One region of the Pseudoalteromonas sp. SCSIO 43095 genome, then DNA from elsewhere that is predicted to be linked to it. Evidence: predicted binding sites of a transcription regulator. Region 1 holds the regulator's gene; each other region holds the start of a gene.
What was found. The regulator sigma-54, encoded in region 1, starts transcription at its own class of promoters, with help from an activator protein. The targets are predictions, from matches to a motif close to GTTGGCACGNNNNTNGNNT.

Region 1 (6,205 bases):
TTCTCGCAAGCTTTATTCTTGTTCTCGGTGGCGAATTTTTACATTGGGATGACTCATTGCAAAGCTTTCGCCAATGGTTTGCGCTAAATAAACAGAGCGGTGTTGCCCACCGGTGCAGCCAATTGCAATAGTTAAGTAGCTGCGATTATTTCGTTCTAAATGCGGCAGCCATGTTTGCACAAATGTTTGAATTTGCCATGTAAATTTTTGCACTATACTGTGACTTGCTAGGTAGTCTTTTACTGGTTGATCCAGCCCTGTAAGTAGCTTTAGTTCAGGCTCCCAATGCGGGTTTGGTAAAAAACGGGCATCGAATACGTAATCTGCTTCTTTAGGGAGGCCGTGTTTAAAACCAAATGACTCAAAGGTAATGATCAGTTGTTTATCTTTTTTTCCGAGTATTTTTTCACGAATAGACTCAGCAAGCTGATGCACACTTAAATCTGTGGTATCAATCATATAATCAGCACGATTAATCAATACATCAAGTAGTTGTTTTTCTTTTTTTATGGCTAAATCAAGCGGCAAAGAATCAATAGATAAAGGGTGAAGACGACGCGTTTCTGAAAAGCGTTTTATTAATGTTTGATCGTCACTGTCTAAATAAAATACCGTTGGTTTAGTAAAACCAGGTAAATATTCAATGATTTCATTAAACTGCTGTTGCTCTTTAGGTAGGTTACGTACATCAACACTCACAGCAATTTTATTATAACTGTCGGAAACACTGCGCACTAATGATGGTAATAAATTAAGAGGAATATTGTCTACACAATAATAACCTAAGTCTTCCACAACGCGTAACGCCACAGATTTACCTGACCCTGAGCGACCGCTTATAATTATTAATTCCATTTACCACCTTTCTTTATTACTACGATTGACTGACGATAACCTGATACAGTTCGCTATCCGATTTGGCGGCGCGTAACTGTTTACAAAATTCTTTATCATTGAGCTTTTCTGCTATCGTGGCTAAGGTTTTTAAATGCTGCTTATTGTCACCATCAGGTACAATTAAGGCAACAAAAATGTCGACCGGTCGGTTATCTATCGCATCAAAATTAATAGCCGTTTCGCTCACTAATATAAGTGCAAGAGGCTCTTGTACACCACTCATACGACCATGTGGAATTGCAATTCCTCGACCTATACCTGTACTTCCAAGCTTTTCTCTTGCAGTTAATGCATTAAGAATATCTTGTTGTGTTAAATAGGGCAGTTTATTGTGAGCCAATTCACTGATAAATTCTAAAATTCTTTTTTTACTATTAAAAAGGACCGCAGCTTTACTGCAGTCCTGACAGATAAGTGAGCTTAGTTTCATAGTGTTAGTGTCGAGCAAGTTTCTCTTTGTGTTTAATTACTTGACGATCTAGCTTGTCAATGAGCGAGTCTATAGCGGCATACATATCTTGATGCTCAGTAGAAGCAAAAATCTCAGCGCCACTAACATGAACGGTTGCTTCAGCTTTTTGGTTTAGTTTTTCTACATCGAGAATAACGTGCACATTCGTTATGTGATCAGTGTGCCTCTGTAACTTCGAAAATTTGCTATTTACGTAGTCTCTAAGCGAGTCGGTAATATCTACATGACGACCAGTTAAATTCAGTTGCATAAACATTTTCCTCTTTGTTGTACGCCTTAAATCAAACTTTTACGTTGATTAGACGGGGGAATAGCTAGAGATTCGCGATATTTTGCTATAGTTCTCCTCGCTACTTTAATTCCTTGCTCTGCCAATATATCTGCAATTTTACTATCACTCAATGGTTTAGCTGAGTTTTCTGCAGCGATTAATTTTTTAATTAATGCTCGTATTGCTGTTGATGAGCATTCGCCACCATTTTCAGTACTTACATGGCTTGAAAAGAAATATTTAAGCTCAAAAATGCCACGTGGTGTGTGCATGTATTTTTGCGTAGTAACACGTGAAATAGTCGACTCGTGCATTTCCACCATTTCAGCCACATCGTTAAGTACCATAGGCTTCATCGCCTCAGGACCATGTTCAAAAAAGGCCTGTTGTTGCTGCACAATACAGTTAGTTACTTTAAGCAGCGTGTCGTTTCTACTTTCTAAGCTTTTTATAAACCATTTAGCCTCTTGTAAGTGCGAGCGAATAAACTGGCTATCACCACTTGATTTAACCGTACGCGACATAGCTGCATATTGGCTATTTACTCTGATCTTAGGCATGCTATCTGGGTTTAGTTCAACCACCCAACGGCCTTTTACTTTTTTAACCGACACGTCAGGAATAACGTACTCAGACTCTTCTCTGACAATAGTGTCTGCCGGTTTTGGGCTGAGCGTATGAATCAACGTCATGATTTCTTTAAGCTCATCTTCTTTAAGCTTTGTTTTTTTCATCAACGTGCGATAGTCACGCGCAGCCAGTAAATCAATATGATCGGTTAAGATCATTTTTGTTTCGTTTAAAAAAGGTGTGTCTTTATCAAATTGATTTAGCTGAATACACAAGCACTCTTGTAAACTACGCGCGGCTATTCCCACTGGATCAAATAGTTGAATACGCTTTAGTACCGCTTCTATTTCGTCAAGTTCAACTTCATCTTCGGCGTCGTTTTCTTGGTTAAAGCTTTCTAATATTTCTTCACAGCTAAGGGTTAGAATCCCTGAGTCGTCCACAGCTTCTACAATTGCAATAGCTATCGCTTCATCGGTAGGGCTAAACGGCGTCAGTTGAAGTTGCCACATTAAATACTCATGCAGCGTTTCAGTCGAAGAGCCTTGATAAATAGATTCATCTTCTGGCATTGGGCCCGATGAAGAGGCAGGCGCAGCACTCATATATTCATCCCAAGTAACATCCATAGCCATATCATCGCTAATGGTGTCTTTGGTCATTGCTTCGCCGCTATCTTGCTCATACTCGCTAGGTTTATCGTCAGCTGAGGCACTTAGCGTTAAGTCATCGTTATCGGCTTTTTGTTCGTTTTTACCTGCAGTGTCTTCGCTGTAATCGTGTTCTTCAACTTCAAGCAAGGGGTTGCTATCGAGCGCTTCTTGAATTTCTTGCTGGAGATCCAATGTACTGAGTTGCAATAAGCGAATTGCTTGTTGCAATTGTGGAGTCATTGTAAGTTGCTGGCCCATGCGCAGCTGTAATGATTGCCTCATGTATCTCTAACAATCCTTTTAAATTACGGTCTGTTGACCTTTACGATTAAAATTTGTTCAAACTAGGGGCGGTTTAATTGCGGCGCGAGGTTTGTAACCTAGTGGGCTAAGTCAAAACCGAGCAACAAAGAGTAAATCGTCCCTAGGCAGAACCCGAAGGGCAGCGCCTGTTTGGCATTGATGCTGCGTTATCGCCTATTTATGGGGAAATACCACACCACATAGGCTCTGCCTTGCCTAAATACCAAACAGACTGCTGCAAATTCAACCTTGATAGGTCAACAGACCTAAGTATGATTAATCTTAGCAGATGCTTAGTGGAATAACACACATATTAGAGCTTGAACTGCTCGCCCAAATAAACATCGCGTACTGTTTTATCGTTTAATACGTATTCAGGAGTGCCTGATGCAATTAACTCCCCATGAGAAACTATGTAGGCTTTTTCACAAACATCAAGTGTTTCGCGCACGTTATGATCTGTAATAAGGACGCCAATGCCACGGTTTTTAAGATGCTCTATAATCTTTTTAATATCTAATACTGAGATAGGATCAACCCCCGCAAAGGGTTCGTCTAAAAGGATAAATTTAGGGTTTGCTGCAAGCGCGCGAGCAATTTCAACGCGGCGACGTTCACCACCTGATAAAGCCATACCTTGACTATCGCGGATATGCTGAATGCTAAATTCATCAAGTAAATTATTTAAAGTATCTTCGCGTTGTTGTTTATTTAATTCTTTACGTGTTTCTAAGATAGCCATTAAGTTTTGATAAACAGTCAGCTTTCTAAAAATAGACGACTCTTGCGGTAAATAACCAATCCCTAAACGCGCTCGGCTGTGCATCGGTAATAAAGTAATATCTTTATCATCAATTGATATTTTGCCTTTATCGCTAGGTACAAGGCCTACAATCATATAAAAGGTGGTGGTTTTACCTGCACCATTAGGGCCAAGTAACCCCACAATACTGCCAGCTTCAACCTCTAGGCCAACGTTTTTCACCACTTCACGACCTTTGTAGCTTTTAGCTAATAGCTCTGCTTTTAATGTGCTCATGGTTGGCCTTTATCATCTTCTTTTTTATTTTCAACAGGCACTAAAATAGTGTGTACACGGTCTGTTGAGTTTTCGTCTTTTTCTGCGCTAATTAACTGCTGCTCGATATCGTAAGTGATACTTTTAGCTGTTATTTTTTGACCTGCTTGAGCAATGCTTGCATCGCCGATTAAGGTTAAAAAACGCAGCGACACATCGTAACGCACTTCATTAGCACTGGCGCTCATTATGGTGCCATCAGCTTGTGTTTCTTCAAAATATGCAGGGCTGCCTGTGGCAATTAATAACTGTTTGTTATCGCCTAGGTCATCGCGTTTATGCACTTCTAAACGGTCAGCTGTGATACGGCGATTACCATGAATAATTTCAACATTTTTCTCAAAAATGCCTACGTTTTCTTTTAATTGGCCTTCTTGTTTATCTGCACTAATTGAAATTTGATTCGCAGCGGGGGCTTCAGCAGGTTCAGCGCTATTACTGTTAAAAGCAATTAATAGTGAGGGAACAATTAAAATTTTAAATAGATTATTGGTCATAATATAGGGTTCGCGTATGGTTAATAAGTTTAATCACCTCGGTTTTTAAATCGGCCTCAAGGCCTTTACCTGTGATTTTTAAATTAGGTCCTGTAATAACGACAGGCTGCTGTGATTGCATGGTTAATAGTTTTATATCAACATTGATGGTCTGGGCGGTGATCGTATCGATCATGGCGTTATCTACTAAGTTTTGAGCGGTTACATTACCCTCTAACACCAGTTGACGGTCGTCGTAGAGGGTGGCTTCATCGGCGTTAATACGCCATGTTTGCTGCTCGTTGTATAAAGTGAATATAGGCTTTTCAAAAAAGGTAAAACCGAGTTGTTGATACAACTCCATTTTTACCGCAGTTACCTTATGGCTCACTTTACCTTGTTCATCATAAGCCGTTTGTTTTAGCTCAATAGCGGTATAATCAGGCTTAGCAATAACTTGTGTTTCTTCGCTTGCAGTAATATCAACCTTAGTAAAATAAGGATACCAGAGCCAAACCATACAGCTTATGAATAAAACGCTCAGTATAATGCGCGCTACATTCATGAACTCGTTCCTTGGCTAGTTAGTGGCTTGCTATTTTCGAGCATAAGTAAGTCTGTCAGCTCTCTTACCGCACCAAAACCGCCGGGTAGTTGGGTTACATAATGTGATAAACGTTTAATAAGTGGATGAGCATCGTTTACGGCAACCGCAAAACCGACTTGCTCCATTACTGGCATGTCTGGGCCATCATCACCTATATAAGCAATTTGATCATCGCTAAGCGCTAATTTTTGTTTTAATTCTTGATAGGCTATAAGTTTGTCTTCTTGGCCTTGATATATATGTTGTACGGTTAAACTGCTCATACGTTGCTGCACTATATGAGAATGGCGCCCGGTGATCACAGCGACTTCAAAACCGCTGTTAATCAGGGCTTTAATACCAAATCCGTCTTTGGTGTTAAATGCTTTGAGTTCTTCACCTTGGTTTCCAAGGTAAATACGCCCATCAGAAAATACACCATCAATATCACAAATTAATAGCTTTACTTTTTTTGCGCGCGCCTTTGCATCATCACTTAGCGGTTGATAGAGATCTTCAAATTGCATTTATAGCACTCCCGCTTTAAGTAAGTCTTGCATATTTAGTGCGCCAATCGGTTGATTATGCTCATTAATTACAATTAAGCCATTAATACGTTTTTGTTCCATAATATTTAACGCTTCAGCCGCGAGCATGTCTTGGGTGGCTGTAGTACACGACTTGGTCATCACAACATTAATTTCAGTGCTATGAATGTCAATACGTTGCTCTAAAATACGGCGTAAATCGCCATCGGTAAACAGGCCTGATAATTGCTGGTCACTATCAACAATAGCGGTCATGCCGAGTCCTTTGGCCGACATTTCAATTAAGGCATCTTTAATCGTTTGCGTCTCGTTAATGATAGGCGTATCAGCGCCACTGTGCATAACATCTTT
Region 2 (6,205 bases), 970 kb from region 1:
TAATGTTGAAATTGACATTAAATAATTTACAAGTCAATAGCTAACTATGATCACTGTTATTTCACCAGCAAAGAATCTTGATTACGACACGCCACCCGCAACAGATAAGTTCACTCAACCTGAATTACTTGAGCACAGCGAAGCGCTCATGAAAGTATGCCGTGAACTAACTCCTGCGCAAATTGGCAGTTTAATGAAAATTAGCGATAAACTCGCAGGCCTCAACGCAGCGCGTTTTAGTGAGTGGGCACAACCATTCACTACTAATAATGCTAAACAGGCCGTGCTTGCCTTTAACGGCGATGTATACGGCGGGTTAGATGCTAATACCCTCACTACTAAGCAGCTTGATTACGCTCAAGACCATTTACGTATACTTTCGGGATTATACGGAGTATTAAAGCCGCTTGATCTAATGCAGGCTTATCGCTTAGAAATGGGTACAAAACTTGAAAATAGCCGGGGTAAAAACTTATATGAGTTTTGGGGCAGTATTATTGCTAATAAACTTAACGACGTATTAGCGGCACAAGATGCACAATACTTAGTAAATCTAGCCTCTAACGAATACTTTAAAGCAGTAGATAAAAAAACGCTTAACGCACACATTATTACACCACACTTTAAAGACTGTAAAAACGGCCAATATAAAGTGATTAGCTTTTACGCTAAAAAAGCGCGCGGCATGATGGCACGCTACATCATTGAAAATCAAGTGACTCAATTAAGCCAACTCAAAGAGTTTACTGTGGCCGGCTATTACTTTAGCCCAGAGGCTACCACCAAAGAACTTGAACCGGTATTTTTACGCGAAGAGCAAAACTAACTCATCGTTTAAAGTATTTAATAAGCCATGCATTGCATGGCTTTTTTATACTGGCGTTATTTTTGCAGGCCTTAGATTACTAACCCTAACTAAGGTATAAAATAAATGCTCTCAATTCCCTCAATTACAGAAGCCGAAAAGTTGATAGAAGAAAAGCTTGGCGGTTGGTTTGATGTAGTTATAAGTCATATCCCAAACTTTATCGTTGCAGTAATTATTGCCATTATATTTTCATTTATTGCCCGTTTGGCAGGCAAAGGAATGAAAAATGTTTTACGTCGCTCGCTCGACTCTACGCAAATTGCCGATTTAATGGCCTCAATATTTAAAGTTATTGTACTGAGTGTGGGGGTATTTATTGCCCTTGATTTTATGGGCTTAAAAAGTACCGTCACTTCTCTGCTTGCTGGTGCAGGTATTGTTGGTCTTGCCATTGGTTTTGCTTTTCAAGATATGACCGAAAACCTGATAGCGGGTATTGCCATGGGAATTCGTAAACCGTTTAAAGCGGGTGATGTCATAGAAACCGATAATGTGTTTGGTTCGGTACACTCAATAAACTTGCGCAACACACTAATAGAGAGCTTTTACGGGCAATTGATACTGGTACCTAATAAAATACTATTTAGAAATGTACTGCGTAATTACAGTACCTTAGGGGTAAGACGAATCGAAGTGCCGGTGGGTATTTCTTACGCTGACGACATAGAAAAAGCCAGTGAGGTCATCGTCGACAAAATTAACCAATTTGACTTTGTGATCCGCAAAAATGAAACCGCTGTTTATGCCGAAGGCTTTGGTGATAGCAGTATAAACTTGTTGGTGTGGTTTTGGATCAAATACCCTGGTGAGCCTGATTTTATGACAGTGCGTCACAAAGGGGTTGTGGCCGTTAAGCAAGCACTCGATGCCGCTGATATTAGTATTCCGTTTCCTATTCGTACGTTGGATTTTGGTATAAAGGGCGGTGAAAAACTCGATGCCATGATAAGTGATAAAATAAATCTGCAGTCAGCAAATAAAGAGGGTGACAATAATACTGATGCAAGCCAAGGTGAGTAAATAATTTAAAACCCCGAAGGTAAAAGCATTGGGAAATAGTTACTGACTATCAGCGCGTTTTTACAAAGTAAAACGCGCTATTTATAATAAGTAATATAAGGGTCTGTTGACCTTTGCGGATTAAAATTAGTTCAAACTAAGAGCTATTTAATCGAGACGCGAGGTTTGTTGACTAGTGGGCTCGATAACTGCTCCTGCTTTATTCTACTGGCTTACATCCATGTAAGAATAAGTAAAAACCGAGCAAAGCTTCCGTGTCCAGCTCACACTCCTTACCACCATCCATATCGACAACAAAGAGTAAATGTCCCTGGGCAGAACCTTTGGCTAAATACCAAACAGACTGCTGCAAATTCAACCTTGAAAGAACAACAGACTCAATTGATAACCTGAAGTAATTAAAGCCTTGCGCTAACGCCTTAAAACGCCTCAATTAGAAAACTATATCGATAAGGTTTCTCATCTCAAAATAGATTATTTAATCAACCGAACTAGAGCCCAAGCTTGATGTAAGCGCTTTATAATAAGTGTTTATAAATAAAGGTTTCAAAAGTATAAGCAGCTGCAATGAGCGTCGCGATTGATGCGTAAACTAAAAGGCATTTAATTAAGTATTTAAACTGGCTTGGGAATATGCTCTGCAGTGAATTATATTGTGCAAACTATAAAAAAAGCGCCGCTTGTGTTGGAGAAACAAGCAGCGCTGAGGGATAAGTTAAGTGTATTAGTTAAGAAAAAGTTATATTAAATGACACTAATTTTGTTATGAATGATTTTAACCCCATCCATATTTTCTAAAAACTTTTGTGCAAGAGCGCGTTCAAAACCGTTATTGGCTTCGCCTTTAAGTTCAACGTCACCGTCATTAACGTGTACGTTTAGTTTTTCTAACTTTAAATTTGGGTTAGTGCGCAATTCATGAGTAATAGATTGTTGTAAATTAGGTTGTGTAGCCACACTGCTAACTACAGCTAAATGCGTTGCTGCACTGACTTTAAAAGCAGAGGCTAATAAAAATAAACAACAAAACGAAATAAAACCGATAGTAAATTTAATGCGACTCATAACTATATCCTTAGTGTGTTACTAAAAAACAATGCCATTACTCGGCGTTTTAATACTCGTATATTCGATAGGGTTACAAGTTTCATTCCAAGATTAACTATTTGAAATAAATTACTATTTTATTAATTAGTTATTCAGCTAAGTATTTTTTACATATTACTATGAATAGCTTACTCACTGTTTTTAAGCCACAAAAAAGCCGACAAACGTCGGCTCAATTAAATGTGTTAAAGCTAAAGCTATTTTTTCTTTTTAGCTTTGGCTTTTTTCTTTGCTTTCATTTTTACTGGATCTTTACGCTTTTTAACCGGTGGTTTGGCTTCTTTATGCTTTGGCTCTAATCCTTTAAATACACGGCGTTTTAGCTTTTGCTCTATGTAACGTTCTACTTTGTAAAGTATACCAATGTCGTGCGCTTCAATGAGTGAAATTGCAATACCTTTTTTACCAGCACGACCCGTACGGCCAATACGGTGTACGTATACATCCGCAGTGCGAGGCATATCAAAATTAATTACGTGGCTTATATCAGCTACATCAATACCGCGCGCGGCGACATCAGTTGCTACCAAAATGCGAGTTTTGCCACTGTGGAAATTTTCCATGGCTTTCATGCGTTTGTCTTGTGGCATTTCACCACGTAGCCACGCAGCTTTTACGCCGTTATTGGTTAGTTCACCAATAAGGGTTTCAAGACGCTCACGGGTTTTTACAAACACAATCGCTTTACTTACGTCAGGGCCATTTAAGGTGTTAACTAATAGCTCAAGTTTATGATGATAATCATCCGCTAAATGAACCCATTGATGTATTTTAGCTTTTTCTTTGCGTGATGATTCGGCTTCAAGTAGCGCGGGGTCGTTTAAAATACGCTCAGCAAATAATTCTACGCTGTCACCTTCAAGGGTGGCTGAAAATAAAAAGCACTGACGACGGTTTTTAGCTTCATCACAAATGCGCAGCATTTCTTTACGAAAACCCATGTCGAGCATGCGGTCGGCTTCATCAAGAATGAGCATTTCTACGTTTTCTGCGTGGAAGTTTTCGGTTTCCAAATACTCCATTAAACGCCCAGGTGTGGCGATTAAAATGTCGTTATTATTTTCAAAAATTTCTTTGTGTGTACCGTAGTTTATACCGCCGGTAACCACCCCAATTTTTAACTGGGTTTGCTTTGCAAGTAACTCACATTGTTCATGAATTTGATAAGCAAGCTCGCGCGTTGGGGTCATAATTAATACCCGTGCAAAGCCCGGATCACGACGCGGAAAATCCATTAAATATTGAATTGCCGGAATTAAAAATGCCGCCGTTTTACCTGTACCTGTTGGTGCAGACGCTAAAATATCGCGTCCTTGCAACGCCTCAGGAATGGCTTGTTGTTGAATGCTAGTGGGAGTTTCATAGCCCATTTTATTAATAGCATTGAGTAGCTTATCATCAAGATCAAATTCAGAAAATTGCATAGAGTGTCAAAAATAGGGGACAATTGCCGTTAATTATACGCACTTAAACCTGCTTGGTGAATGAAAAGGTGAAAAAATGTCTGGTTTTGCATTTAAACAATTTAAGGTTGAGCACGACCAGTGCGCCATGAAGGTCTCTACCGATGGTATTTTACTGGGCGCATGGGCTGATTTAAGTGGGGCAAATACGTTACTTGATATAGGAACAGGTACAGGGTTACTGGCCCTAATGTGTAAGCAACGAGCGCCACATTTAAAGGTGAGTGCGGTTGAAGTTGATGAAGCCGCCTATCAGCAGGCTTTACAAAATTGCCTGCAAAGTCCTTGGCCGGATATTAGTATTTACCATCAGTCTATTCAGCAGTTTGAGGCTGCTGGTTTATTTGATTGTGTTATAGCTAATCCGCCTTATTTCAATCACAGTTTAAAAGGTGATAATGCAGCGCGAAATATCGCTCGACATACCGATGGTTTAAGCTTTGCAGAACTGCTTGGTGCGTTTAAGCACCTAAGTCATCAACATTCGCGTTTTAATCTTATTTTACCCACCACTGAGGCGCAGTTATTTATAACATTAGCACAGCAGCAAGGGCTGTATTTAAATCGTCACTGCCAAGTACAAGCTATGCCAAATAAGCCCTTTAGCCGCAGTTTGATGACTTTTAGTTTTGATGATTGCGAAGTAAGTAAAAGCACCCTATGCATAAGGGAGTTAAGTAATGCTTACAGTCAAGACTTCATTGCACTGTGCAAGGCGTTTTATTTAAATATGTAATACCACGCTGTATGCCTAAAGCATTTTTACGTAGAGTGTTTTATAAAGGATTGTTAGTATGGCACAATTATTGACTCATGTTTAAAGTGATCTGATGAATTTATTAACTAAAAAAACAAAAAAAATACTATTACTAGCCCTTTTAGCGGGTAGCTTATTTAACACCTCTGAGGTTTTTGCTAACCCCACACCGGTTGGGCTTTGGAAAACTATTAATGAAGAGACTAACGAGGCTAAGTCGTACGTACGCATTACTGAGCAAGATGGCGTGCTGACTGGTAAAATTGAAAAAATACTCAATAAAGCCAAGCAAGATGCACTTTGCACCGAGTGTGATGGAGATAAAAAGAATCAGCCTATGTTGGGGATGACCATTATTGAAGATGTGACCTATGCGGGTGACGGTAGTTGGGAAGACGGTGAAATACTCGACCCAAATAACGGTAAAACCTACAGCGTGCGTTTAACACCGCAGCAAAATGGCGAAAAACTAGAAGTGCGCGGTTATGTGGGCTTTTTTTACCGTAACCAATACTGGTTAAAAGTAGAATAGTTAAGAATTAAAAAGCGCTGCATGGCAGCGCTCTTTGCAATAGTGAGTTATAGGGTTTCAGCGTACTCTGTCATCACTTGTTCTACCCAAGTGGCGATACGCTCGTCGCTTAACTCGTACTGACTGTCTTCATCTAATGCTAAACCTACAAACTGTTTACCGTCTTCGGTAAGGGCTTTGGACGCTTCAAATTCGTAATTACTGTCGTTCGGCCAAAAGCCTAATTGAGTAATGGCTTGGGCATTTATTTCGTCGTGAAGCATGCCTAACGCGTCTTGAAACCACTGGCCATACCCTTGCTGATCGCCCATGCCAAATAAGGCTATAGTTTTACCATTTAGGTCAACGTCTTTTATGTCGTCCCACTTTGATTCCCAATCTTCTTGAATTTCGCCAAAGTCCCACGTTGAGATACCAAAAATGATAAAGTCGTATTGCTCAGCGTTTTTAAGCGGTTC
Region 3 (6,205 bases), 370 kb from region 1:
TTGATATTGCGCATTTTCAATATAACGCTAAAACACTAAGGTTTTGGGGCGGTACGCCCTCGGTACTTCCTTATATTATTGCCGCTCATAGTATTGAATATATTGTTGAATTTGGCGTTGAACAAGTGAGATCGCACAACTTGATGTTACTTGAGTTAATTCAGCAGCTATTGGGCGCTTTTTTAATGTCACCTAGCGCTAAAGAGCAATGTAGTGGCACCGCTATTTTGCAGTTTTCTGAGCATCAGCAAAGTGTATTAACGGCATTAGAGGCTGCAAAAATAAGTGTTGATGTGCGTAAACTCGGCATCCGTGTTTCACCTCACATATATAATACAAAGTCAGAGATACAAACATTTATTGATCTTGTGAAGCACATACTTAAGGTTGCTGACTAAGCTGCTGTTTTTTTTGAGTGAGTGCTTCTATTTGTTGTTGTGCTTGCTTGATTTGTGGGTCAAATCGCTGCTTAAGTGCCGCCGTTTCAGTGGTAATGGCATTCGCAATTGAGCTGGCCCCTAAGCGATTTGCTTTATCTTGGGTCATGTAATCGATTTGCTGTTTTTTTTGTGCGTATTCTTGTTGGTATTGTTTAATCTTAAGCTCAAGCTGCACAATATCACGCTCTATTTGTTGCACCGCTAGATAATCGTCAACAGAAGTATCGGCAACTGGTGTGTTCTCAGATTGTGGCGTATTTGTTTGCATGATGTTGACGTTTCTAAGCGTGATCACTTGAGCGTCTTCAGCGCAAGGAGTTTGACTAAAAGTAGGCACTCCTTTAATGGTGCATTTATAAACCGTCACTTCATTTGCCATGCTAACAGCACAGGCACCCAAACAATACAGTAGTAATATTAGCTTCGCCATGGTTAAACCTAAGCTGGTTTAAAGTACCATTTATAATGCACTAAGTTGTGACACCATACAATTTGTTTAATTTATTAGCATACGCTTGCGACTGCGTTATAAAAAGTGCAAATTAATAGAGGCTATTAAAATTTAGGCACAAAAAACCACAATTAAGTGGCTTGTAATCAGTAATGGTGGAGAGGGAGGGATAGACTTGCTTACAGCCCTGTAATCAATCGCTACGCGACGCTTGCAGCGGCCTAAACTGTTCCAGACACTTTATCGAACCCAGTCGAGGGCTCTCACCCTCCCAATTAGCAGCAAAGCTTATTTTTGGGCACAAAAAAACCACAATTAAGTGGCTTGTAATCAGTAATGGTGGAGAGGGAGGGATTCGAACCCTCGATAGAGCTACAAACTCTATACTCCCTTAGCAGGGGAGCTCCTTCGGCCACTCGGACACCTCTCCGACGCATTATTTAGCGTGTTATCAATCGGAAAAAACCAATTAATACAATTAAGTGGTGGAGAGATAGGGATTTGAACCCTAGAGGGGCTATAAACCCCTGCCGGTTTTCAAGACCGGTGCATTCGACCACTCTGCCATCTCTCCACGTCGTGATGCAGGATAATACTTAGGTGAGTTGCCTGTGTAAATAGCAAAAAGATCGTTTGCTTAAAAAGTGAGCGTAAATGAGGTTTTTTTTGTAAATTATGAAAATTAAAGATGATTTTTAGCTATGAAGAGGGAGCTGGCAGCAAACAGATGGAGCTAAAGAAGAAACTTCATTTAGTGGTTGGGTGTTTGCTGCAACAATACAAAAATCATGGTTGGGTGACTATTTGTATTGAATTGCACCGCCAAGTGCTAATTTTTTTCCGTAACGGTTAAGTTTAGCTAACATTCTCGCTTTGCGATTAGTTGGTTTAACTGCAACGTAAGTTGTGGCTGTTTGGTTTAATGTATTAATTGGGTTCATTGTATTCGCTCCAAGGTTGTGTCTGTTGAAAACGTGTGCATTTTGCCCATAGGTTGGTTAAAAATAAAGCGATAAAAATTGCTGGTGAAGTATTAGTTTTTTTAATCTGAAAGTGTTTTTTTTGATTTGCTATTTAATGGCGTTTGTTTTGATTTTGTATATTTATTCATTATATTTTTGTGCTACATCACTTTTTTATGGGGTTTTTTTCAGTTTTTTTTATTTTAATATGTTTATAAATAGATTGTTTTGAATAGTTATTCAGATTAAATTATTTTGTATTTTTGGGGTGGGTTTTACTTCGTTCAAAGATTTAACATGCTATTTATAGGTAGTTAATTATTTATCCGAGAAGAGCATTAAAATAAACGATAAAAAAGAGTGTTGCTAGGCTTTTAAATTATAAAAAAAGTGCCTAGGTTACTAGGCACTTTGGAGTTAGTTGCGTTTTAAAACGCGTCTAACTGGGGATCGCACCGCCTCAGAATTTGAAACTTAAAAAGGGGTGTTTTTAATATGTTGCAATTTGGGCTTACAATCATCAGCTCGAACGGCATTCTATGTGATCTAGAGCGAAGTGAAGATTATACTTTGGTTTGTATTTTACTATGAAGCCACAAAATGCCTCTGCACAGCAAGAGCAGATCCACTCAACAGTCTATTATTTGAGTTAAATGGGACTGGTGGGGTAAAAACGCAAAATGCGGCATAGCTTAAAAGCAAATGCCGCAAAGGGAGATTAATTAAAATGCTGAGCAGTTAGTGCTGTTTTATAGTAAATAACTCGTAGCCTTTTAATGCAGGCACTTGCGCAGCAAGTTGAGTTTCTTGTTGTGCGATTTCAATAAAGTCACCACACAGTGTATTTGCACGCTGTTCAAGTTTTTTTGCATGGATCTCTACTTTTTCTTCTATTTGTGCGCCCATATTTTCCATGCGCTCTTCAAAGGCTTGCATGTCGCCACCTGAACCCATTAGCTCAGAGCCTAATGCTACTAAAATACTGCCCATTGATTGCATTACGGCCGACTCAACGGCAGTTTCTATTTGTTGTTCAAACTGCTGTTCAAAGTTTTCACCAAACTGAGTGAAGCTTTGCTGGCCCATGACAAATGTACCTTGTTGGTAAAAGGTACCCTCTACTTCTTGTTGAATATCGTCCATCAAGGTTGCAATGTTATCGAGGCCATCAATATTAAATGCATTGGCGACTTCTTCTAATGCAACACCTGCAATTTTAACCCCTTCAAGGGCAATATTGGCCACTTCAGGTAATTGCACGCGTAAATTATCTGTGTAGTTGGTCAGTGCTTGGCGCTGTGCACTATTTAATGCTACTTGCTCGCCATTGATAGACAGCTCACCTTCAGCGGTAAATAGCATGCGCTGATTATTGGCTTTAACAATTTCTAACTCATTAGGTTTGATGCGCACATCGTTCTTAAATACAACGTTACATTCGTCGTTACTAAATGAAATTGAAGAGCTGTTATCGTTATGAGCCATGGCGACGGGGGCGCACATAATTGCGCTAACTAATAATAATTCTTTCATGTTTATTCTCTGTTTTTTGCTGATGATAATTAACTTATAACAAGTTTGGTGCCAATAGTTTTTAGTGTTTAAAAACAGTGGTTTGTGATTTTTAAGCTGCTTTGAAGTTGAAAGTAAAGTCATTGAAAAAGCTAAAATTTGGTCAAAATAACCAACAATTAAATGCTAATAAATAAAATTTATCGATACGATAAAAAACTCTCACTTTCCACAATTCAAATTTAGCGCTATTTATTCACAATACTGACACAGAGACTATTTAGGATAGCGATGTGGCTTTATTTTGACGGAAATTTGTACAATGAATTTGCGTTGAACATTTTAATTTCACCAATTATCGCGATACAAGAATCCGTAATTGGTCTCAAACACTTTATGGAGTGGGTTGTGGGTAAGACATTTAGTTACGATGCGCTAGATGATGATTTTGTTGAAGACGAATACGAAATGGTCGGGCGTAATCAACACGACAAGAAAAAGCAAAAGGTGAAAAGAAAGTTAGAGGATTACCTTGAGCAAAAACGCTTGCGTAAAAACCTAGGTGAAGATGACTTAAACGATTATATTGATTAGGTTGTCGCTAGTACAAATCAGTGCCGACATATTAGCTTTTAACTGCTACTTAGGTAGCATTTAAAGCTCTGTGGGTTGGTAATAAAGAGGCTTTATGCCTCTTTATAATTTTTATGCCTCACACTTTAGCTGCGAGCAATGCTTTTTCAATTACTTTTTCTAGTTTTTCAGGTTTAGTAAAGGGCGCGTAGCGCTTAATCGGTGAGCCATCTGAATTAATCAAAAATTTTGTGAAATTCCACTTAATTTTTCGTGTTAACAACCCCGGTAATACAGATTTTAAATAGCGAAAAACCGGATGTGTATGCTGACCATTAACGTTCACTTTTTCTGAGATTAAAAAACTAACTCCGTAATTGATTAAGCAACCTTGCGCTATTTGATTCGCGTCTCCGGGTTCTTGCTGGCCAAATTGGTTACACGGGAAACCTATAATGACTAAACCTTGGCAGGCATACTTTTCGTGTAATGCTTGCAATGACTTATATTGATAAGTGAATCCACACTCACTTGCAGTATTTACTATTAACACAACTTTACCTACAAACTCTTGAAAATCGATAGGTTGGCCTTGCAGGCTAGTTGCACTTAGTTGATGAAATGGGTGCATATTATTAAGCTATTATTTGTTTATTTGGCATAGTCTAACCTTTGCTTGGTGATTAACAAAGTCGAAATAGTGAACACTGCTATGGCGTTACTGTTAATTTAAAATCAAAAATAACCCCATACCAGCAAGTGTGGTTAGGTAAATATTATGTGTTTTGTAAGCAACTATAATGGCTACAATCGCTGCGCTTAAATAAGGATTTTGCCAATTTAGATTAATGCCACCATCATTTATAAATACAATAGGCACCCAAATCGCTGTTAGAACCGCAGGTGCACTGAAGCTCAAAAACTGCTGCATTTTAGGCCCTACTTTAAATGGTAGCGCGCGATGTAAGAATAAATAACGGGTAAAAAAGGTAATACATGCCATAAGTAAAATAGTCGTCATCATGATTTAGTGTCCTTATTTTTTACTATTCTAGTTACAACGTAACCTGCACTCATCGCGAGTAGTGCTGAGCATACCAACCACAGCTCAAAGCCTGTGCTTTTTAATAAAGTGGCACAGATCCCTGCAACAATGACAGTGATAAGTGTGGCTAAATTTTTAACTCCTGGGATAACCAAAGCAATAAAGGTTGCAGCAATCGCAAAGTCGAGTCCTAAATTGGTGAGATCAGGGAGTATAGTACCGGCTAAAATACCGAACAGTGTCCAAATATTCCAAGCAATGTAAAAGCTAAAGCCTGCGCTGAGCGCGTAAATTAGGCGCGTTTTAGTCTGGTAGGCGCGAGGATGATGCGAAAAAGCAAATAGTTCATCGGTTAATACAAAGCTGACTGGAAGGCGCCAACGCATAGGTTGCTCAATCACTTTGTGACGAACCGCCAAGCCATATAAAAAATGACGAGAGCTAATAATAAATGTGGTAAATAAAATGGTTAACAGAGGGGTATTACCAGCCATTAACTCAATAGCAACCAGTTGAGCCGAGCCAGCAAATACCAATAGCGACATAGCTTGAGTTTCAAAAGGAGTAAAGCCATTTTGTATTGCCAACGAGCCACATAAAATACCCCAAGGAATAACGGCTAAACATAATGGCAGCATATCTAAAAAGCCTTTTAGTATCGGTTTTTTAATGGACTGCATGTGTTTTACTCTGTGTAATAGTAGAAAGACTCATCGGGATACCTTAAGATTAAGATGCTAAAATAGTTAGCGTTTTAGATGATACTGTTTTTTAGGGAAGGTGCAATGTTCAAGGTAAAAGTGTGGGATGGCTTTTTAAGAAGCTTTCATTGGTTATTAGTATTGAGTATTGCTGCGCTTTATTTTAGTGCTGAAGAGGGCATGATAGAGCTACATTTTGTGGTTGGCTTTTTTACTTTAGCGCTTATTTCAACGCGGATTATATGGGGTCTCATAGGCAGTAAAACGGCAAGAATATCGGCATTACTGCATTCTCCTAAATCGGTGCTTGCTTCTTTTAGTGGCAAAAAAACAAATGATGTGGGCCATTCTGCACCAGGCAGTTATATGGTGTTATTATTTTTTATACTGATTATTACGCAGCTGGTTAGTGGTTTAATGAGCAGTGATGGTATTTTAACTGATGGCCCGTTAGCGCAGTATGTATCGAGTGATACGATTGATTTCGCTAACTGGCTGCATCATATCAATTTTGATATTTT
Region 4 (6,205 bases), 1.4 Mb from region 1:
AACATTGTATAGCTCCGATAAATTTATTTCTAAGGTGAACGGTTTGATTCAGCCTAGCGATATTATCGCTACAAGCCTTGGTCAATACTTAAACTGTAATGCGATTGCGAAGCAAACTATGCTGGGCGAAAACTTGTACAGTAAAAGTAATAATATTGGGGTTAATTACTCGCAAGGCGTGGTGATTGCTTACAAAAAAGATAGAATCACGCTTATTGATCGTGATGGAAATTTTAGAAATATCTCTGCCGCTGAAGGATTTTCAATTGAACAAGGGCTTGATATTCCATTTTTAGTGCATGGTATTAAAAAGCTTAAAACATTCAGCCAATAGCACCTCATAATACGAGCGAGTCATTAAAACTGACTCGCTTAGTTTCTGTTATTAGTCCTTTGCACTTGCTATCCCAACAACCTAGGTTATAGTTTTTAGCATCAATTATTTTTAAGCTCAGTAGCGCATGTTAAGGATAACTGTTATGTGTAAAATTATTAACCTGATCGTTACCGCCTGTCTTTTTTGTTTAAGTACATATACTTCAGCGCAAGCCACCTACTTTAAGTGCGTCACTCCCAAAGGTACCACTTTCTCTCAGTTTCCTTGTAGTGATAATGCTACCTCACACACAATAATCGCCACTGAGCCTAAGCAAACGGGTAAAGAAATAAACTATACCAAACAGTTAAACGAGCTGGAACGAGATACGATTATTTCTAACCTAGAAGCAGAGCTGCGCAGTAATCAGCATAAGTTAGCAATACTTTTACGAGAAAAAGACAGGGCTGATTTTAAACAACAGCAGCGTTTAAATCATATATTGAGCGCAGATGATAAAAAGCGTATTAGCAAAGATATTAGAAACGCACAGAAAACATTAGATAAGCAATATAAAAAAGATAAAGCATTGATTGAAAAGCGTATTAAAAATTTACAAAAAAAGATTGATGCCTATCAACCTTGATCAGGCTAACTTCAATAAATATCATCTTAATTAGCTTGGTTTTAAATATAAAATAACATACCCTTTACATCCATAGAGCATAAACTCTATTGTGTGTTTAGTGGTGTAATTTCCTTTGACCCGCTTTTACAAATTAAATGGTATCCACCGGCATTATCCTAAACACCTAAAGGCGTCTATTAAGGAGTACTGATGCAACCACGCCAAATTGCTGAATTAATTTTAACCGGTTTTAAAAAGCATTATTTGCTGTTTCAAAGAACGACAGCCAAGGCTCCCTTCGCTTTTGCTAAAAGAGACTGGCAAGCTATTAATGATATAAGTCGCCTGCGTATAAGCTATTATGATGATCGGGTGAACGAAACAACAAAAACACTACGAGAACGCCAGCAAACAGACGCGCTAAACGAAAACTTATGGCTTGAAGTGAAAAAGCTTTACCAACACTTTTTATGTTTTCACCCGCAAGCAGAACTTGCTGAAACATTTTATAATTCAGTATTCTGCCGCTTGTACCACCGCCGCTATTTTCACAATGACTTTATTTTTGTAGAAGCCACGCTCAAAGATGCGCCTCCAGTGCCCGTTGAAGCTGAATACCGTAGTTATTTTCCTGTTGTAGATGGTTTAAAGCCCACCATTAAACGCATTATTAATCACTTTGATTTTAAAGCCGACTTTGTCAATCTAGAACGCGATATTCGTTTATTAGTTAAAGCCTTTTATAAACAAGCACCCGATACACACCACCAACATTGGCAAATGCGTTTTGATATATTACATACCCCGTTTTATCGTAATAAAGCCGCTTACATTGTGGGGCGCGTTGTATCGCAAAGTGGCGTTCAGCCTTTTATTATTGCCGTGTTACACCATGAAGATAAAGGCCTTTATTTAGATGCCTTACTTACAAAGTCGTCGCAAATGCGCGTTATTTTTGGCTTTGCGCGTGCCTATTTTATGGTAGAAACTCACGCTCCTTCAGCGTTAGTGCGGTTTTTAAATCAACTTATGCCTAATAAAACCCTCGCCGAGCTTTACAACGCCATAGGCTTTCATAAACAAGGTAAAACCGAGTTTTATCGCGAGTTTTTGAATCATTTAATCCATTCTAATGACGAATTTACCATTGCTCCCGGTACACCGGGTATGGTGATGATGGTATTTACCCTACCCTCGTTTGGTTATGTATTTAAAGTTATTAAAGATAAATTTGGCGAAAGTAAGCCGTTTGGTCGCGATACGGTATTAAAACGCTATCAACTGGTTAAAAGTCATGACCGTGTTGGCCGAATGGCTGACACCATAGAGTATTCAAACGTCGTATTTCCTTTGGCACGATTTGATAGTAACTTGTTAGCACAGTTGCACAAAACCATTGGCTCATCGATGGTGATTGAGGGTGAGTGGTTAATCATAAAACATTTGTATATTGAACGGCGAATGACACCGCTTAATCTTTTTTTAGAAAATGCAGACGAAAAAAGTGCCGCCGATGCCATTGAAGAGTATGGCCAGGCGCTTAAAGAAATGATTGCCGTGAATATTTTCCCTGGCGATATGCTGTTAAAGAACTTTGGTGTAAGTAAGCACAAACGTATTATTTTTTATGATTACGATGAAGTGCAATATTTAACAGACATGAACTTTAGAGCACTACCCAAAGCAAAAAGTTATGATGATTATTTGATGGATGAACAAAGTTACTCGGTTGCTCCGCAAGATGTATTTCCAGAGCAATTATGTACCTTTGTAATGCCTAACCCAACATATAAACAATTTTTAACCAGTACGCACCCAGAACTACTTGATGTGAGCTTTTGGAAACAAGCACAACAAAATATAAAAAATGGAAAGGTGAGTCATATTTATCCCTATCCTACAGCACAGCGTTTTATCCATTACTGGTAAACGTTAAGGACACACAATGAATATAAGTAAAATAGATTTAAATTTACTGGTTTATCTCGATACATTACTGCGCGAATGTAACGTTACTCGTGCCGCTAACCAGCTTAGTATTACTCAACCGGCAATGAGTAATGGACTGAAACGCCTACGTAACCTTTTTAACGATCCTATTTTAGTGCGTACCAGCGATGGTATGGTGCCGACCGAGCGCGCTATTGAGTTACAGCCTGTTATTCGCGGCATTTTGATGACGCTTGAGGAAACGCTAGCACCTAATCGCGAATTTGAAGCTAAACAAAGTAAACGCGTGTTTAGAATTATGGCCAGTGACTATGCAGCCAGTACTATGGCACCGCGTTTGTTAGGGAAATTACATGAAGAAGCCCCAGACACCACATTAGATATTTTAACGCCCAGCGATGTAACCTTTCATGATGTAGAAAACGGTAAAGTAGACATGGCAATTAACCGCTTTGAGAACTTACCGCAATCGTTTCATCATAAGCGAATTTGGAAAGATAGCTTTTGCTGTTTAGTAAGATCCGACAACCCTATTATTGAAAACTTTAGCCTAGATAGCTATTTAAAAGCCCGTCATATTTGGGTAAGTAAAACAGGCTTTGGTGTTGGGGTTGGCATGGACCCTAAAGATGTGCAAAAGCTGGGTTGGGTTGACGAAGCGCTCGCCCATTTTGGGAAGCATCGAAATATTGCCACCTTTACTCGTAACTACCATGTTGCGATTCATTTAGCGAAAGAAAAAAACCTCGTGGCGACTTTACCCTCAAAAGCGGCCAATATTTATGTAGACGATCCAGGGCTTAAAATACTTGAGCCACCTTTTCCTATTCCACCATTTGAACTTGATATGATATGGAGCCCTTTGTTACACAGAGATGCTAGCCATATTTGGTTACGTCAAAAAGTAGCCGAAGTAGCTGAAGAGCTTAAATAACCTTCTTACATGCTTTTATGTAAATTTTGCTTGCTAGCAGCATGTTAGCAAGCTTGCCTAGACATCCCCACAATAATAAAACGATGAAAAACAATTAGTTAAAAATAAAACCGCGTTGGAATGCCGCTTGCTTAGTTATCTATGTATTTTAAATTAACAGAGGTCATTATTATGAGCACTCATCAAGGACAAGAGATAAATCATATCACCGACATTATCCAAGTAATGAATAGCGGTATCGACTTTTACGAAAAAGCACAAGATAAAGTACAAGATCCTAGCTTAAGTGCATTATTTCAGCGCATGATTGACGCCCGCAAAGTAAGTGTTGAAAGCTTACAACCCTATGCAATTAATCAACAAGGTGCACGTGAAGATGGCTCTTCGTTCGCGGTAGAAGCACGCAGAGCATTTACCGCTTTGCTCAGTACATTCACTAGCGATAACGACCAAACCTACATTAAAGAGCTTGAAGAAGTAGAAGATAAAACCTTAGAAGAAATCAAAACAGCGTTGAAAAAGCCTCAATCACATGATTGTGAAGCGGCGCTGTCAAAGGTATTGCTTACCATGCAAAGCTGTCATGCTGAAATGAGTAAAATGCAAAAACATTAAGTTTAAAAACTATAAAAGGGCCTTACGGCCCTTTGGTTGTTAAATAACAATAGGAGAGTTATTAGGGTCTGTTGACCTTTTAAGGTTGAATTTGCAGCAGTCTGTTTGGTATTTAGGCAAGACAGAGCCTATGTGGTGTGGTTATTCCCCATAAATAGGCGATAACGCCGCATCAATACCAAACAGGCGCTGCCCGAAGGGTTCTGCCTAGGGGCGATTTACTCTTTGTTGCCTACATGGATGTAGGTAAGGGGCGTGAGCAGGACGCGGAAGCTTTGCTCGGTTTTTACTTAGCCCACTAGGTTACAAACCTCGCGCCGCGATTAAACCGCTCCTAGTTTGAACAAATTTTAATCCAAAAAGGTCAACAGACCCTTATTAAAAGCGGTATTCTGCACCTACGTAGTAGTAAGCACCGTTAAAACCAAATGGCGCTGAACGACGAGAGTACTTAAATACCCCATCACTGCTGACAATGGTATTACCTTGAGCATCTACAATAGTACCTGAACGTGAATTACCTATGGTGTTTTCATCAGGGTAAACATCAAATAAGTTATTTGCGCCAATGTTTACCGATAAATTATCAGTTACAAAGTAATTAACTTTAATGTCAGTTAAAATTTCAGCACCGTAAGTCTGGCGGCCGCCATCTTCAACTGTGTACTCACCAAAACGATTAAGTGATAAATTAACAGTCCAATCGTCACGGCGATAAAGCGCACTTAAGTTAATGCGATCTTCTGGTTGCCATTCTTCAATGATAGAAATTTCTTGATCAGAAAACACATCATCGACTGGCACGGTTTCAAGACCAGAACCTGCAGGTGTAAATAACGACACGACATCGGTTTCGGTAAAGTTGGCCGCTAATGTAAAATCAAGCGTGCCGCCTAGGCCTTCTGTATTCCATGTAGCTACAAAGTCGATACCTTGCGTTTCTGTGTCAGCGCCATTTAAGAAAAACTGTCCTGCACCAGCACCCGAGCTCAGTAACGCGGCATCAAGACTGTTTGATAAACCTTTGCCTAAGCGATTACTAATTACAATACGGTCGTCAATATCGATTGAGTAGTAATCAAGCGTTACATTAATATTATCGCTTACGTTATAAACAATACCTAAACTGCGGTTTTGTGATTTCTCTTCTGTTAACTTAGGAATACCTAAACTTTGCGCCAGTGTTGAATCGTTTCTAAACGTGCCCACTTCTTCAGCCACTAAATTGCCATTAGGACCAACAACAAACTGCGTGCTGATATTGTTAAAGTACAACTGCTGCATTGAAGGGGCTCTAAATCCTGAGCTTAATGCACCACGAAGTGAAATATCTTCGGTTAGTGACCAGTTACCCGCGAGTTTAAAGTTAACTGTATCGCCAAATCCTTTGTAATTATCGTAACGTAACGCCCCTGAGATAATCACATCTTCAATAACGTAAGCCTCAGCGTCTAAATAAAACGAGATCACATCGCGCGACTCATCAACCGACGATGCTGGCGATGAACCACCAAAGCCTTGTGTGCCACCTGATGCATTTTCGCTACCAATACCACCGCTCAGTCCATTATAAATATTAACACCATTGTTGGTATCGTAATCGCGGTATGCGTATTCGCTGCCCTCTAAAATACGGTACTCATCGGTGCGTATTTCTGCGCCCATTGCTAATGAGTAATCATCAAAATTTTGTGTAAAATCAAGATTAATCGTTTGCAGTGATAACTCCATACCATACGCGTAACCTTCACGTGGAATAGTG

Region 2: LOC50_RS11090 (BON domain-containing protein) is a predicted target of sigma-54. The motif match lies at 3,027-3,045, and genes of this name have one in related genera.
Region 3: LOC50_RS13950 (YggN family protein) is a predicted target of sigma-54. The motif match lies at 3,424-3,442, and genes of this name have one in related genera.
Region 4: LOC50_RS07955 (ferritin-like domain-containing protein) is a predicted target of sigma-54. The motif match lies at 3,943-3,961, and genes of this name have one in related genera.

What each region holds. Positions count from the first base shown of each region.
Region 1 is NZ_CP087995.1:268,442-274,646, forward strand. It holds gene rapZ (RNase adapter RapZ) at 13-855, opposite strand; gene ptsN (PTS IIA-like nitrogen regulatory protein PtsN) at 875-1,327, opposite strand; gene hpf (ribosome hibernation promoting factor) at 1,332-1,619, opposite strand; gene LOC50_RS01275 (RNA polymerase factor sigma-54) at 1,646-3,145, opposite strand; gene lptB (LPS export ABC transporter ATP-binding protein) at 3,480-4,205, opposite strand; gene lptA (lipopolysaccharide transport periplasmic protein LptA) at 4,202-4,741, opposite strand; gene lptC (LPS export ABC transporter periplasmic protein LptC) at 4,731-5,285, opposite strand; gene kdsC (3-deoxy-manno-octulosonate-8-phosphatase KdsC) at 5,282-5,833, opposite strand; gene LOC50_RS01300 (KpsF/GutQ family sugar-phosphate isomerase) at 5,834-6,205, opposite strand, start outside.
Region 2 is NZ_CP087995.1:2,348,911-2,355,115, reverse strand. It holds gene yaaA (peroxide stress protein YaaA) at 47-826, shown strand; gene LOC50_RS11095 (mechanosensitive ion channel family protein) at 932-1,888, shown strand; gene LOC50_RS11090 (BON domain-containing protein) at 2,633-2,953, opposite strand; gene srmB (ATP-dependent RNA helicase SrmB) at 3,193-4,419, opposite strand; gene LOC50_RS11080 (tRNA1(Val) (adenine(37)-N6)-methyltransferase) at 4,496-5,194, shown strand; gene LOC50_RS11075 (DUF2147 domain-containing protein) at 5,289-5,747, shown strand; gene fldB (flavodoxin FldB) at 5,795-6,205, opposite strand, start outside.
Region 3 is NZ_CP087995.1:2,954,281-2,960,485, forward strand. It holds gene LOC50_RS13925 (aminotransferase class V-fold PLP-dependent enzyme) at 1-398, shown strand, start outside; gene LOC50_RS13930 (RNA-binding protein) at 382-870, opposite strand; tRNA gene LOC50_RS13935 (tRNA-Ser) at 1,229-1,321, opposite strand; tRNA gene LOC50_RS13940 (tRNA-Ser) at 1,375-1,465, opposite strand; gene LOC50_RS13945 (hypothetical protein) at 1,692-1,832, opposite strand; gene LOC50_RS13950 (YggN family protein) at 2,592-3,386, opposite strand; gene LOC50_RS13955 (PA3496 family putative envelope integrity protein) at 3,774-3,959, shown strand; gene LOC50_RS13960 (glutathione peroxidase) at 4,078-4,569, opposite strand; gene LOC50_RS13965 (AzlD domain-containing protein) at 4,663-4,962, opposite strand; gene LOC50_RS13970 (AzlC family ABC transporter permease) at 4,959-5,663, opposite strand; gene LOC50_RS13975 (cytochrome b/b6 domain-containing protein) at 5,769-6,205, shown strand, end outside.
Region 4 is NZ_CP087995.1:1,675,985-1,682,189, forward strand. It holds gene LOC50_RS07935 (DUF3413 domain-containing protein) at 1-334, shown strand, start outside; gene LOC50_RS07940 (DUF4124 domain-containing protein) at 480-962, shown strand; gene aceK (bifunctional isocitrate dehydrogenase kinase/phosphatase) at 1,155-2,873, shown strand; gene LOC50_RS07950 (LysR family transcriptional regulator) at 2,890-3,828, shown strand; gene LOC50_RS07955 (ferritin-like domain-containing protein) at 4,000-4,443, shown strand; gene LOC50_RS07960 (TonB-dependent receptor plug domain-containing protein) at 4,822-6,205, opposite strand, start outside.